2 regions of the Kitasatospora sp. NEAU-CNBT7 genome follow, and region 2 is predicted to be linked to the other one. Evidence: predicted binding sites of a transcription regulator. Region 2 holds the regulator's gene; the other holds the start of a gene.
What was found. Region 2 encodes HrcA, which represses chaperone genes, less so after heat shock. Its sites were predicted from a motif close to TTNGCACTCNGNNNNNCNGAGTGCNAA; they were not measured.
Positions count from the first base shown of each region.

Region 1: AC2TEW_RS10505 (FmdB family zinc ribbon protein) is a predicted target of HrcA. The motif match lies at 2,148-2,174, and genes of this name have one in related genera.

Region 1 covers NZ_JBXQQB010000006.1:113,084-117,488, reverse strand. The annotation lists gene AC2TEW_RS10525 (sigma-70 family RNA polymerase sigma factor) at 1-65, shown strand, start outside; gene AC2TEW_RS10520 (hypothetical protein) at 251-475, shown strand; gene mscL (large conductance mechanosensitive channel protein MscL) at 606-1,022, opposite strand; gene AC2TEW_RS10510 (hypothetical protein) at 1,091-1,408, opposite strand; gene AC2TEW_RS10505 (FmdB family zinc ribbon protein) at 1,797-2,123, opposite strand; gene AC2TEW_RS10500 (MFS transporter) at 2,250-3,551, opposite strand; gene AC2TEW_RS10495 (potassium/proton antiporter) at 4,034-4,405, opposite strand, start outside.
Region 2 covers NZ_JBXQQB010000014.1:133,879-138,283, forward strand. The annotation lists gene pspAB (PspA-associated protein PspAB) at 1-221, opposite strand, end outside; gene htpX (zinc metalloprotease HtpX) at 235-1,155, opposite strand; gene hrcA (heat-inducible transcriptional repressor HrcA) at 1,387-2,466, shown strand; gene dnaJ (molecular chaperone DnaJ) at 2,538-3,677, shown strand; gene AC2TEW_RS19935 (16S rRNA (uracil(1498)-N(3))-methyltransferase) at 3,835-4,405, shown strand, end outside.

The sequences.
Region 1 (4,405 bases), on a different contig from region 2:
TCGAGAAGCACGCGCTGGCCGAGCTCAAGAAGATCGCGGACCACGCGGGCTTCGAAGCCGCCTGACCGAAAAGGCAGGCAGGGAAGCAGGCGAGCAGCGAAGCGGTAGCGGGGGGCAGGGAAGCGGGGTTGAGGGCCCCGGTACGGCCACGGCTGTACCGGGGCCGACTGCTGCGCTGCCTGACCCGGCCGGGGCGAGCCGGCACGGCCTAGGCTTGAAGGCGCAGGGACATCACGGGAGGCAGCGGACGATGGGCGAGCAGGACAAGGATCGGGCGGGCGCCCGGGACGGCGGCCGGGGACAGGAACCGCAGACCCCGGCGGCCAGGGCGAAGCTGGTCTTCGCGGACCCGCTGGAGCGGCAGACCAGCGACGACACGGATCAGGGCTGGGGAGAGCGTCCCGGCGGCGGAGAGGGCAGCGGGCGCGGGCTCGACTGGTACCTGAGCCAGCGGCCGCCCCACCACGGGGACTGACCGGCGGAGTCGGGCGCCCGGCGACGTCGCGGTGCGGGGGGCGACGGTCGCGGACGGTACGGGCTCGGAGCGCGGACGGTAAGGAGTTGGCGTGGGCGGGCCCCCGGAGCAGCGGTGGCGCCGCCGGAGGTCAGCGCCGATTGACCAGGGCGTCCCGGATCTCGGTGAGCAGGGCGACCTCCTTGACCTCGGCCTCGGCCGAGACCTCCTCGACGGTCTTCCGCTTGGCGAGGAAGTGGTTCATCGGGAGGATCAGCGCGAAGTAGACGACTGCGGCGACGATCACGAACTGCAGGGCGGCGCTGAGCACCGAGCCCCAGAGGATGAAGATGCCCGAGGTCACGTTGCCCGCGGCATCGACCGTGCACGGGCCCTTCAGGCAGGAGCTGTAGGAAGCCAGATCCTCCGTTCCGAAGAGCCCGACGAGGGGGTTGATGACGCCCTTCACGAAGGCGTTGACCACCGAGGTGAATGCGGCGCCGATCACCACGGCGACGGCGAGGTCCACGACATTGCCGCGGAGCAGGAATTCCTTGAAGCCCTTCATGCTGCGCTGAACGGCGACCGGAGTGCTCGGTTACGGGTGAATGCCCTGCTGCCTGGTTGACGGACGGGTCACCCCGTCGGCGCGTCACCCCGGGTGCAGATCGCCGGACCCGCCGCTGCCGGCCCCGGGGGCGGGCCGTGCCGCAGTGGCCCGACGGTCAGAGCCGTGGCCGCCGCGAGCAGTCCGACGGCCAGGACGCCCGGCCGGAGCCGTACCGCCTGCCGGAGCCGGTGACGGCCGCCGACGCCGCGCCGGATCGGCGGGAAGTCGGGGACCTCCTGCCGCGGCGGCACCTCGGGCGAGGGCGGCGGGGGAGGGGAGTGCCGGGCCGACTGCGGGGTGAGGTGGGTGTGGAGCTCGGTGGTGAGGTGGGCTGCCGTGGTCATGGTCGGGCACCGCCTTCGAGGCTGGATCGGCACCGGCCCGGGGCCGGGCCTGCGGAACTCAGCCTGCGTCCACGCCGGACCCCTGGGAATGCCCGGGCGAATTCCTGTGGACAACCCCGCCCTGTGGATAACTTCCATCCCCCGCAGGGGTGAGTCGAAGGGATGCGTTGACGCCCCTGGCGGCACCGGATCCGGCTCCCGCTCCGGCTGTGGCTCCCGGCTCCGGCGCCCCGCCTCGCGCCCCGTGGCGCCCGGCCCCTCCCCGCCCCGCCGTACGAACGGCGACGGCCCGGTGCCGCCGCATCGCCGCGGCGGCACCGGGCCGTCCTACGTCTTGCGTCACCTCATCCGGACGCGGCGCGCTACCGCAGTCCGCGCTACCGCAGTCTCAGCTCGCGGCCGGCGCGGACGCCGCCGACGAGGACGAGCTCGACGACGACGAGGCGGACGAGCCGCCGACGGCCGGTGCCGAGGAGGTGGAGGAGCCGCTGGTGGACGAGGAGCCGGAGGCCCCGGACGTCACCGAGCTGCTGGACGAGGAGCGGCTGTCGGTCCGGTAGAAACCCGAGCCCTTGAAGACCACACCCACGGCCGAGAAGACCTTGCGGAGCTTCCCCTGGCACTCGGGGCACGTGGTCAGGGCCTCGTCGGTGAACTTCTGCACCGCCTCCAGGCCGGTCCCGCACTCGGTGCACTGGTACTGGTACGTGGGCACTTGCTCTTCCTCCTGCACTTCCCCCTGGCACTCTGGCCTGATGAGTGCTAACGATGGTCAATGATGCGGTATTCCGTTGACTGAGTCCAGCGCTCCGGGCGTGATCCGGGTGTGATCCCGGTCGGATCAGCTCTCCGCCGTGGCGATCTTGGCGGTCTTCGCGGTGAGGCCGCCGCCGCGTGCGACGGTCCGGCTCCGGGTGCCGGGGGCGACCAGCAGCTGCCGCAGGGTGACCAGGCCGACCAGGCCGAGTCCGGCCCCGGCGACCGGGACCAGGAAGCCGGCCGACGGCCCGTGCAGGTCGATCAGCTGGCCGGCCGCGGTCGAGCCGATCGCCAGGCCGAGGCCGATGGCGCCGGTGAGCCAGGTGAACGCCTCGGTCTTGGCGCCGTCCGCGACCAGCGTCTCCACCAGGGTGTACCCGGTGATCAGCGTGGGTGCGATGGCGAGGCCGCAGAACAGTCCGGCGACCGCGAGCGCGGTCAGGCTGGGCATCGCCCACAGCGTGGAGCAGCCGAGGACCAGCAGCGCGTAGCAGATCAGCATCCGCTGCCGGGCCGAGCGCTTCCAGCCGACCAGGCCGTAGAGCACGCCCGCGATCATCGAGCCGCCGGCGAAGATCCCGTAGACGGTGCCGTTGGCGCCGGCCTGTCCGGCCGACTCGGCGAAGGCCGTGACCGAGACCTGCATGGCGCCGAAGACGGTGCCGACGCCCAGGAACGAGGCGGCCAGCAGCCGTACGCCGGGGGAGGCCAGGGCGGAGACCCGCTGGACGCCCTCGACCCGGGGGTGCCGGGCCGGGGCGGTGCGCCGCTGGGCGGCGAAGGCGAGTCCGCCGGCCACGGTCAGCGCGGCCTCCGCGATCAGGCCGGCGGCGGGGGACGCCTGGGTGGCGATCGCGGTGGCCAGGACCGGGCCGATCACGAACGTGAACTCGTCGGTGACCGACTCGAAGGCGAAGGCTGTGTTGAGCATGGCCGGCCGGTCGGACAGGCGGCCGACCCAGCGGGCCCGGACCATCGCGCCGATCTGCGGCACGCTGGCACCGGCCGGCGCGGCGGCCAGGAACAGCGTCCAGACCGGGGCGTGCCCGAGGGCCAGTGCGATCAGGGCGCCGACCGAGACCGCGTGCACGGCGATGCTGGGCAGCAGGACCGCGGCCTGGCCGTAGCGGTCGGCCAGCCGGCCGGTCTGCGGGCCGACGAGGGCCTGCGCGACGGCGGAGACCGCCGCGACGGCGCCGGCCGTGCCGTACGAGCCGTGGGTCTGGAAGACCAGCAGCACGATGCCCAGGCTGAGCATCGCGTAGGGCAGCCGGGCGGCGAAGGCCGGGGTCAGGAACGTCCAGGCGCCGGGGGTGCGGAGCAGCGCTCCGTAGCCCGCCCGGGCGGGGGTGTCGGGGCTTTCGACCGTTCGGCGGGCCGTCACGGTCGGTCCTTCCTGCTGCCTGGTAGCGCGGAACAGGGCAGGGAAGAGCCCCGACGGCGCCGAGAGTCGTCCTCTCGCGCGTCGACCGGGGTAGATACCGGGTCCGGCTGGCCAGATCGTGGAAGCGGGGGCCAGAGAAGCTCAGTTCAACTGCGGACCGCGGCCGCCGAGCGGTCGCGCCAACTCTGCTTCAGGCAGATGTTGCGGGTGGTTCAGTCTTGAAAACGAAAACGCTGATAACGCCTATATACCTTCATCCTAGCGGGTCATGGCAAGCCCCAGCTGGTAACGGAAGGTGAACAGCGGCACACCCCTGCCGTTCCGACCCGTACGGCCCCCGCGCCCGTTGGGTCCCCCGCCGCACCACGGCCCCCGCGCCCCTTGGGTCCCCCGCCGCACCACGGCCCCCGCGCCCCTTGGCTCCCCCGCCGCACCACGGCCCCCGCGCCCCTTGGGCCGCCCGCCGCATCACGGCCCCCGGGCTACCCGTCCGCCTGCCGCCCGCGCAGCCAGCCGGCCAGTTTGCCGCCCTTGTCCACGGCCCGCAGCCGCCGTTCCGCGGCCTCGCTGACCTCCTCGGTGGTGACCACCAGCAGCTCGTCCCCGGCGCGCAGCACGGTGGCCCGCTCCGGTACGAAGCTGGCGCCGTCGCGCACCACCAGGGTCACGGCGGCGCCCTTGGGCAGCCGCAGTTCGCCTACCTCGACGCCGGAGATCCGCGAGCCGGCCGCGAGCGAGACCGACAGCAGGTGGCCGTGGAGCTTCTCCAGCGGCGCGGACTCGATGCCGAGGTCCTGGCCGATCGAGCCCTCGCCGATCCGCAGGCGCTTGGCGACCAGCGGCAGGGTCGGCCC
Region 2 (4,405 bases):
CCGCCGTTCGGGGTGTCGGCGTCCAACAGCGCCCGGACCTGCCGCTGGACCTCGGCGAAGGCGCCGCCCTCCACCGCCGCGAAGCAGACCGAGCCCAGCCCGGTCGGGCGGAAGCCGGCGGCCGCCTCCAGGGTCAGCGCCGCCGAGGGCACCCCGAAGAGCTGGTCAAGGTCCGGCCGGACCGGCTTGGTCCGGCCGAACAGTGCGTCCAGGAATCCCACGTCCAGCTCCTCGTCACCGGCCGAGTTCGGCCGAGATCTTCGCCAGCTGCGCCAGCCGCTGCTCCAGCGACGGATGGGTGGACAGCAGCTGGGTGGCGGCCTCCCGGGCGCTCAGCGCCGGGGCGAAGTAGAAGGCGTTGTAGGGCTGCGCCTGGCGCAGGTCCTTGGTCGGGATGGCGGCGATCTGCCCGGTCACCTTGGTCAGTGCGGAGGCCAGCGCGCTCGGCCGGCCGGTCAGCTGGGCGGCGGCCCGGTCGGCGGCCAGCTCCCGGTAGCGCGAGAGCAGCCGGGTGAGCAGGAAGCTGATCGCGTAGACCACGATGCTGACCAGCGGGATGATGATCGCCGCGATGGCCGCGGTGCTGTCGTTGCTGTTGCGGTTGCCGCCCAGGAACCCGCCGTACAGGGCGATCCTGGTCATCGCGCCGGCCAGCACCCCGAGGAAGCCGGCGACGGTCATCACCGCCACGTCCCGGTGGGCGACGTGCGAGAGCTCGTGGGCGAGCACGCCTTCGAGCTCCTCGGGCTCCAGCCGGCGCAGCAGCCCGGTGGTGACGCAGACCACGGCCTTCTCGGGTTTGCGGCCGGTGGCGAAGGCGTTCGGCATGTCGTTGACGGCGACCGCGACCCGGGGCTTGGGCATGTCGGCCAGTGCGCAGAGCCGGTCGATGGTGCCGTGCAGCTGCGGGTACTGCTCGGGGGTGACCTCGTGGGCGCCCATCGCCCGCTCGGTGATCTTGTCGCTGAACCAGAACTGCGCCACGAACAGGCCGCCGGAGATCAGGACGATCAGCGGCCAGGCCCCGCGCAGCAGTGCGATCAGCAGCCCGGTGAACCCCACGTAGACCAGGCCGATCAGGAACATCGTGGTGACCATCCGGCCGGTCAGCCCCCGGTCGGGGGCGAACCGGGAGTGCTCTCCCGAAGTCGACATCGCCACTCCCTCGCTCGTCGCGCTCGCCTCCGATGCTCCCACTCGCGGCCGCCCCGGGCACCATGCGCCACGGGTGCCGTCCGGCGATGCGGGCAGGATCACCTGGGCGGCCCGTTCCTGCCGTCGGACCCGGGCCTTACACTGGCTGGTAAGGTCCTGGCACTCTGCCTGCCGGAGTGCCAGATATCGGACACTCAACAGCTCAACGGACGAAGACGGAGGTGCGTGCCCATGGTCGACGAGCCCCGTTCCTTCGAGCCGTCCCGGGCGGTGGAGCCCCGCCCCGCCGCCCGCCCGCTGGACGACCGCAGGCTGGCCGTGCTGCGGGCGATCGTCCAGGACTACGTGGGCACCGAGGAGCCGGTCGGCTCCAAGGCCCTGGTCGAGCGGCACAGCCTCGGGGTCTCCCCGGCGACCGTGCGCAACGACATGGCGGCGCTGGAGGAGGAGGGCTTCATCCAGCAGCCCCACACCAGCGCCGGCCGGATCCCCACCGACAAGGGCTACCGGCTCTTCGTCGACCGGCTGGCCGAGGTCAAGCCGATGACCAGCCCCGAGCGCCGGGCGATCCGGCACTTCCTGGAGGGCGCGGTCGACCTGGACGACGTGGTGGCCCGCACGGTACGGCTGCTCGCGCAGCTCACCCGGCAGGTCGCGGTGGTCCAGTACCCGTCGCTGACCCGTTCCACGGTCCGCCACATCGAGCTGGTCCAGCTGACGCCGGCCAAGGTGATGCTGGTCCTGATCACCAACACCGGCCGGGTCGAGCAGCGGATGGTCGACTGCCCGGGCCCGGTCGGCGACACCGTGCTGGCGGACCTGCGGGCCCGGCTGAACGGCCAGGCCGGCGGCCGCCCGCTGCCCGAGGTGCCGACGGCACTGGAGGAGCTCCCGGCCGCGTTCGAGCCGGCCGACCGGCCGACCGTCACCGCGGTGCTGGCCACCCTGTTCGAGACGCTGGCCGAACAGAACGAGGAGCGGATCATGCTGGCGGGCACGGCCAACCTGACCCGCTTCGGACACGACTTCCCGCTGACCATCCAGCCGGTGCTGGAGGCCCTCGAGGAGCAGGTGGTCCTGCTCCGCCTGCTGGGTGAGACGGCGGACGCCACGATGACGGTCCGGATCGGCCACGAGAACGCCTACGAGGGGCTCAATTCCACCTCGGTGGTCTCGGTCGGTTACGGTTCGGGCGACCAGAGCGTGGCGAAGCTCGGGGTGATCGGTCCGACCCGGATGGATTACCCGGGCACAATGGGGGCGGTGCGAGCGGTGGCACGGTACGTGGGCCAGATCCTGGCCGAGTCGTAGGACACACGCGCCGCAGGCCGGCGCGCAGCAGTCGCAAGCACTTCTAGAGGCGGAACAAACCGGAGCATTTGGTGGCCACGGACTACTACGCGGTACTCGGCGTCCGACGTGACGCGGGTCAGGACGAGATCAAGAAGGCGTTCCGGCGCCTCGCGCGCGAACTGCACCCGGACGTCAACCCGGACCCCAAGACGCAGGAGCGGTTCAAGGAGATCAACGCCGCCTACGAGGTGCTCTCCGACCCCTCCAAGCGGCAGGTCTACGACCTCGGCGGCGACCCGCTGTCGCCGAACGGCGGCGGTGGCGGCGCGGGCGGGTTCGGCGCGGCCGGATTCGGCTTCTCCGACATCATGGACGCCTTCTTCGGCGCCGCCGGCGGCCAGCGCGGACCGCGCTCGCGCACCCGGCGCGGCCAGGACGCCATGATCCGGCTGGAGATCACCCTGGAGGAGGCCGCGTTCGGCACCACCAAGGAGCTCCAGGTCGACACGGCCGTCACCTGCACCACCTGCGCGGGCGAGGGCGCGGCCCCCGGCACCTCCGCGCAGACCTGTGACATGTGCCGCGGCAAGGGCGAGGTCTCCCAGGTCACCCGGTCCTTCCTGGGCCAGGTCATGACCTCCCGCCCCTGCCCGCAGTGCCAGGGCTTCGGCACCGTGGTGCCGACCCCCTGCCCGGAGTGCGCCGGCGACGGCCGGGTCCGCGCCCGCCGCACCCTCACCGTCAAGATCCCCGCCGGTGTCGACAACGGCACCCGCATCCAGCTGGCCGGCGAGGGCGAGGTCGGCCCCGGCGGCGGCCCGGCCGGCGACCTCTACGTCGAGATCGCCGAGACCAGCCACCCGACCTTCCAGCGCCGCGGCGACGACCTGCACTGCACGGTCACCATCCCGATGACGGCCGCCGCGCTCGGCACCCAGGTGCCGCTGCAGACCCTGGACGGGCTGGAGGAGGTCGACATCCGGCCCGGCACCCAGTCCGGCCAGTCGATCCCGCTGCACGGCCGGGGCATCACCCACCTGCGCGGCGGCGGCCGCGGCGACCTGATAGTGCATGTCGAGGTGCAGACGCCCACCAAGCTCGACCCCGAGCAGGAGGAACTGCTGCGCCGACTCGCGGTGCTGCGCGGCGAGGAGCGGCCGGCCGGCCACTTCGCGCCGGGCCAGCAGGGGCTGTTCTCCCGCCTGAAGGACGCCTTCAACGGCCGCTGAGCCGCCGGGAGGCCCGAGCGGCCGACCCTCGCGACACCCCGCAGGCCCGTCCGGGCCGGCGGGGTGTCGCGCGCTCCGGCGCCACTGCCTTCCACCGCTTCCCGTTCCCGCCCGGCCCAGGCCGGGCCCCCGTCCCGTCCCACCGGAGGTTCGTCCCATGACCGCGCCCGTGTTCGTCGTCGAGACCGCCCGGCTGGCCGCGGCCGGGCCCGGATCGGTGGTACGGCTGGACGGGCCGGAGGGGCGCCACGCGGCGGCGGTGAAGCGGCTGACGGCGGGGGAGGCGCTCACCCTGACGGACGGCCTCGGCCTGGGGCTGGACGGCACCGTGGCGGCCGTGCTGGGCAAGGACGCCCTGGACGTCACGGTGACGGCGGTGCGCCGTGAACCGGAGCCGGGCCCGCGGATCGTGGTGGTGCAGGCGCTGCCCAAGGGCGACCGCGGCGAGCTGGCGGTGGAGACCATGACCGAGGTCGGCGTCGACGTGGTGATCCCGTGGGCGGCCTCCCGCTGCATCACCCAGTGGAAGGGCGAGCGCGGCGCCAAGGCGCTCGCCAAGTGGCGGGCCACCGCCCGGGAGGCGGGCAAGCAGTCCCGACGGCTGCGCTTCCCCGAGGTGGCCGACCAGGTGACCACCCGTCAGCTGGTCCCGCTGCTGGAACGGGCGGCGCTCGCCGCCGTCCTGCACGAGGAGGGCGCCGAGCCGCTGGCCACCGCCGAGCTCCCGG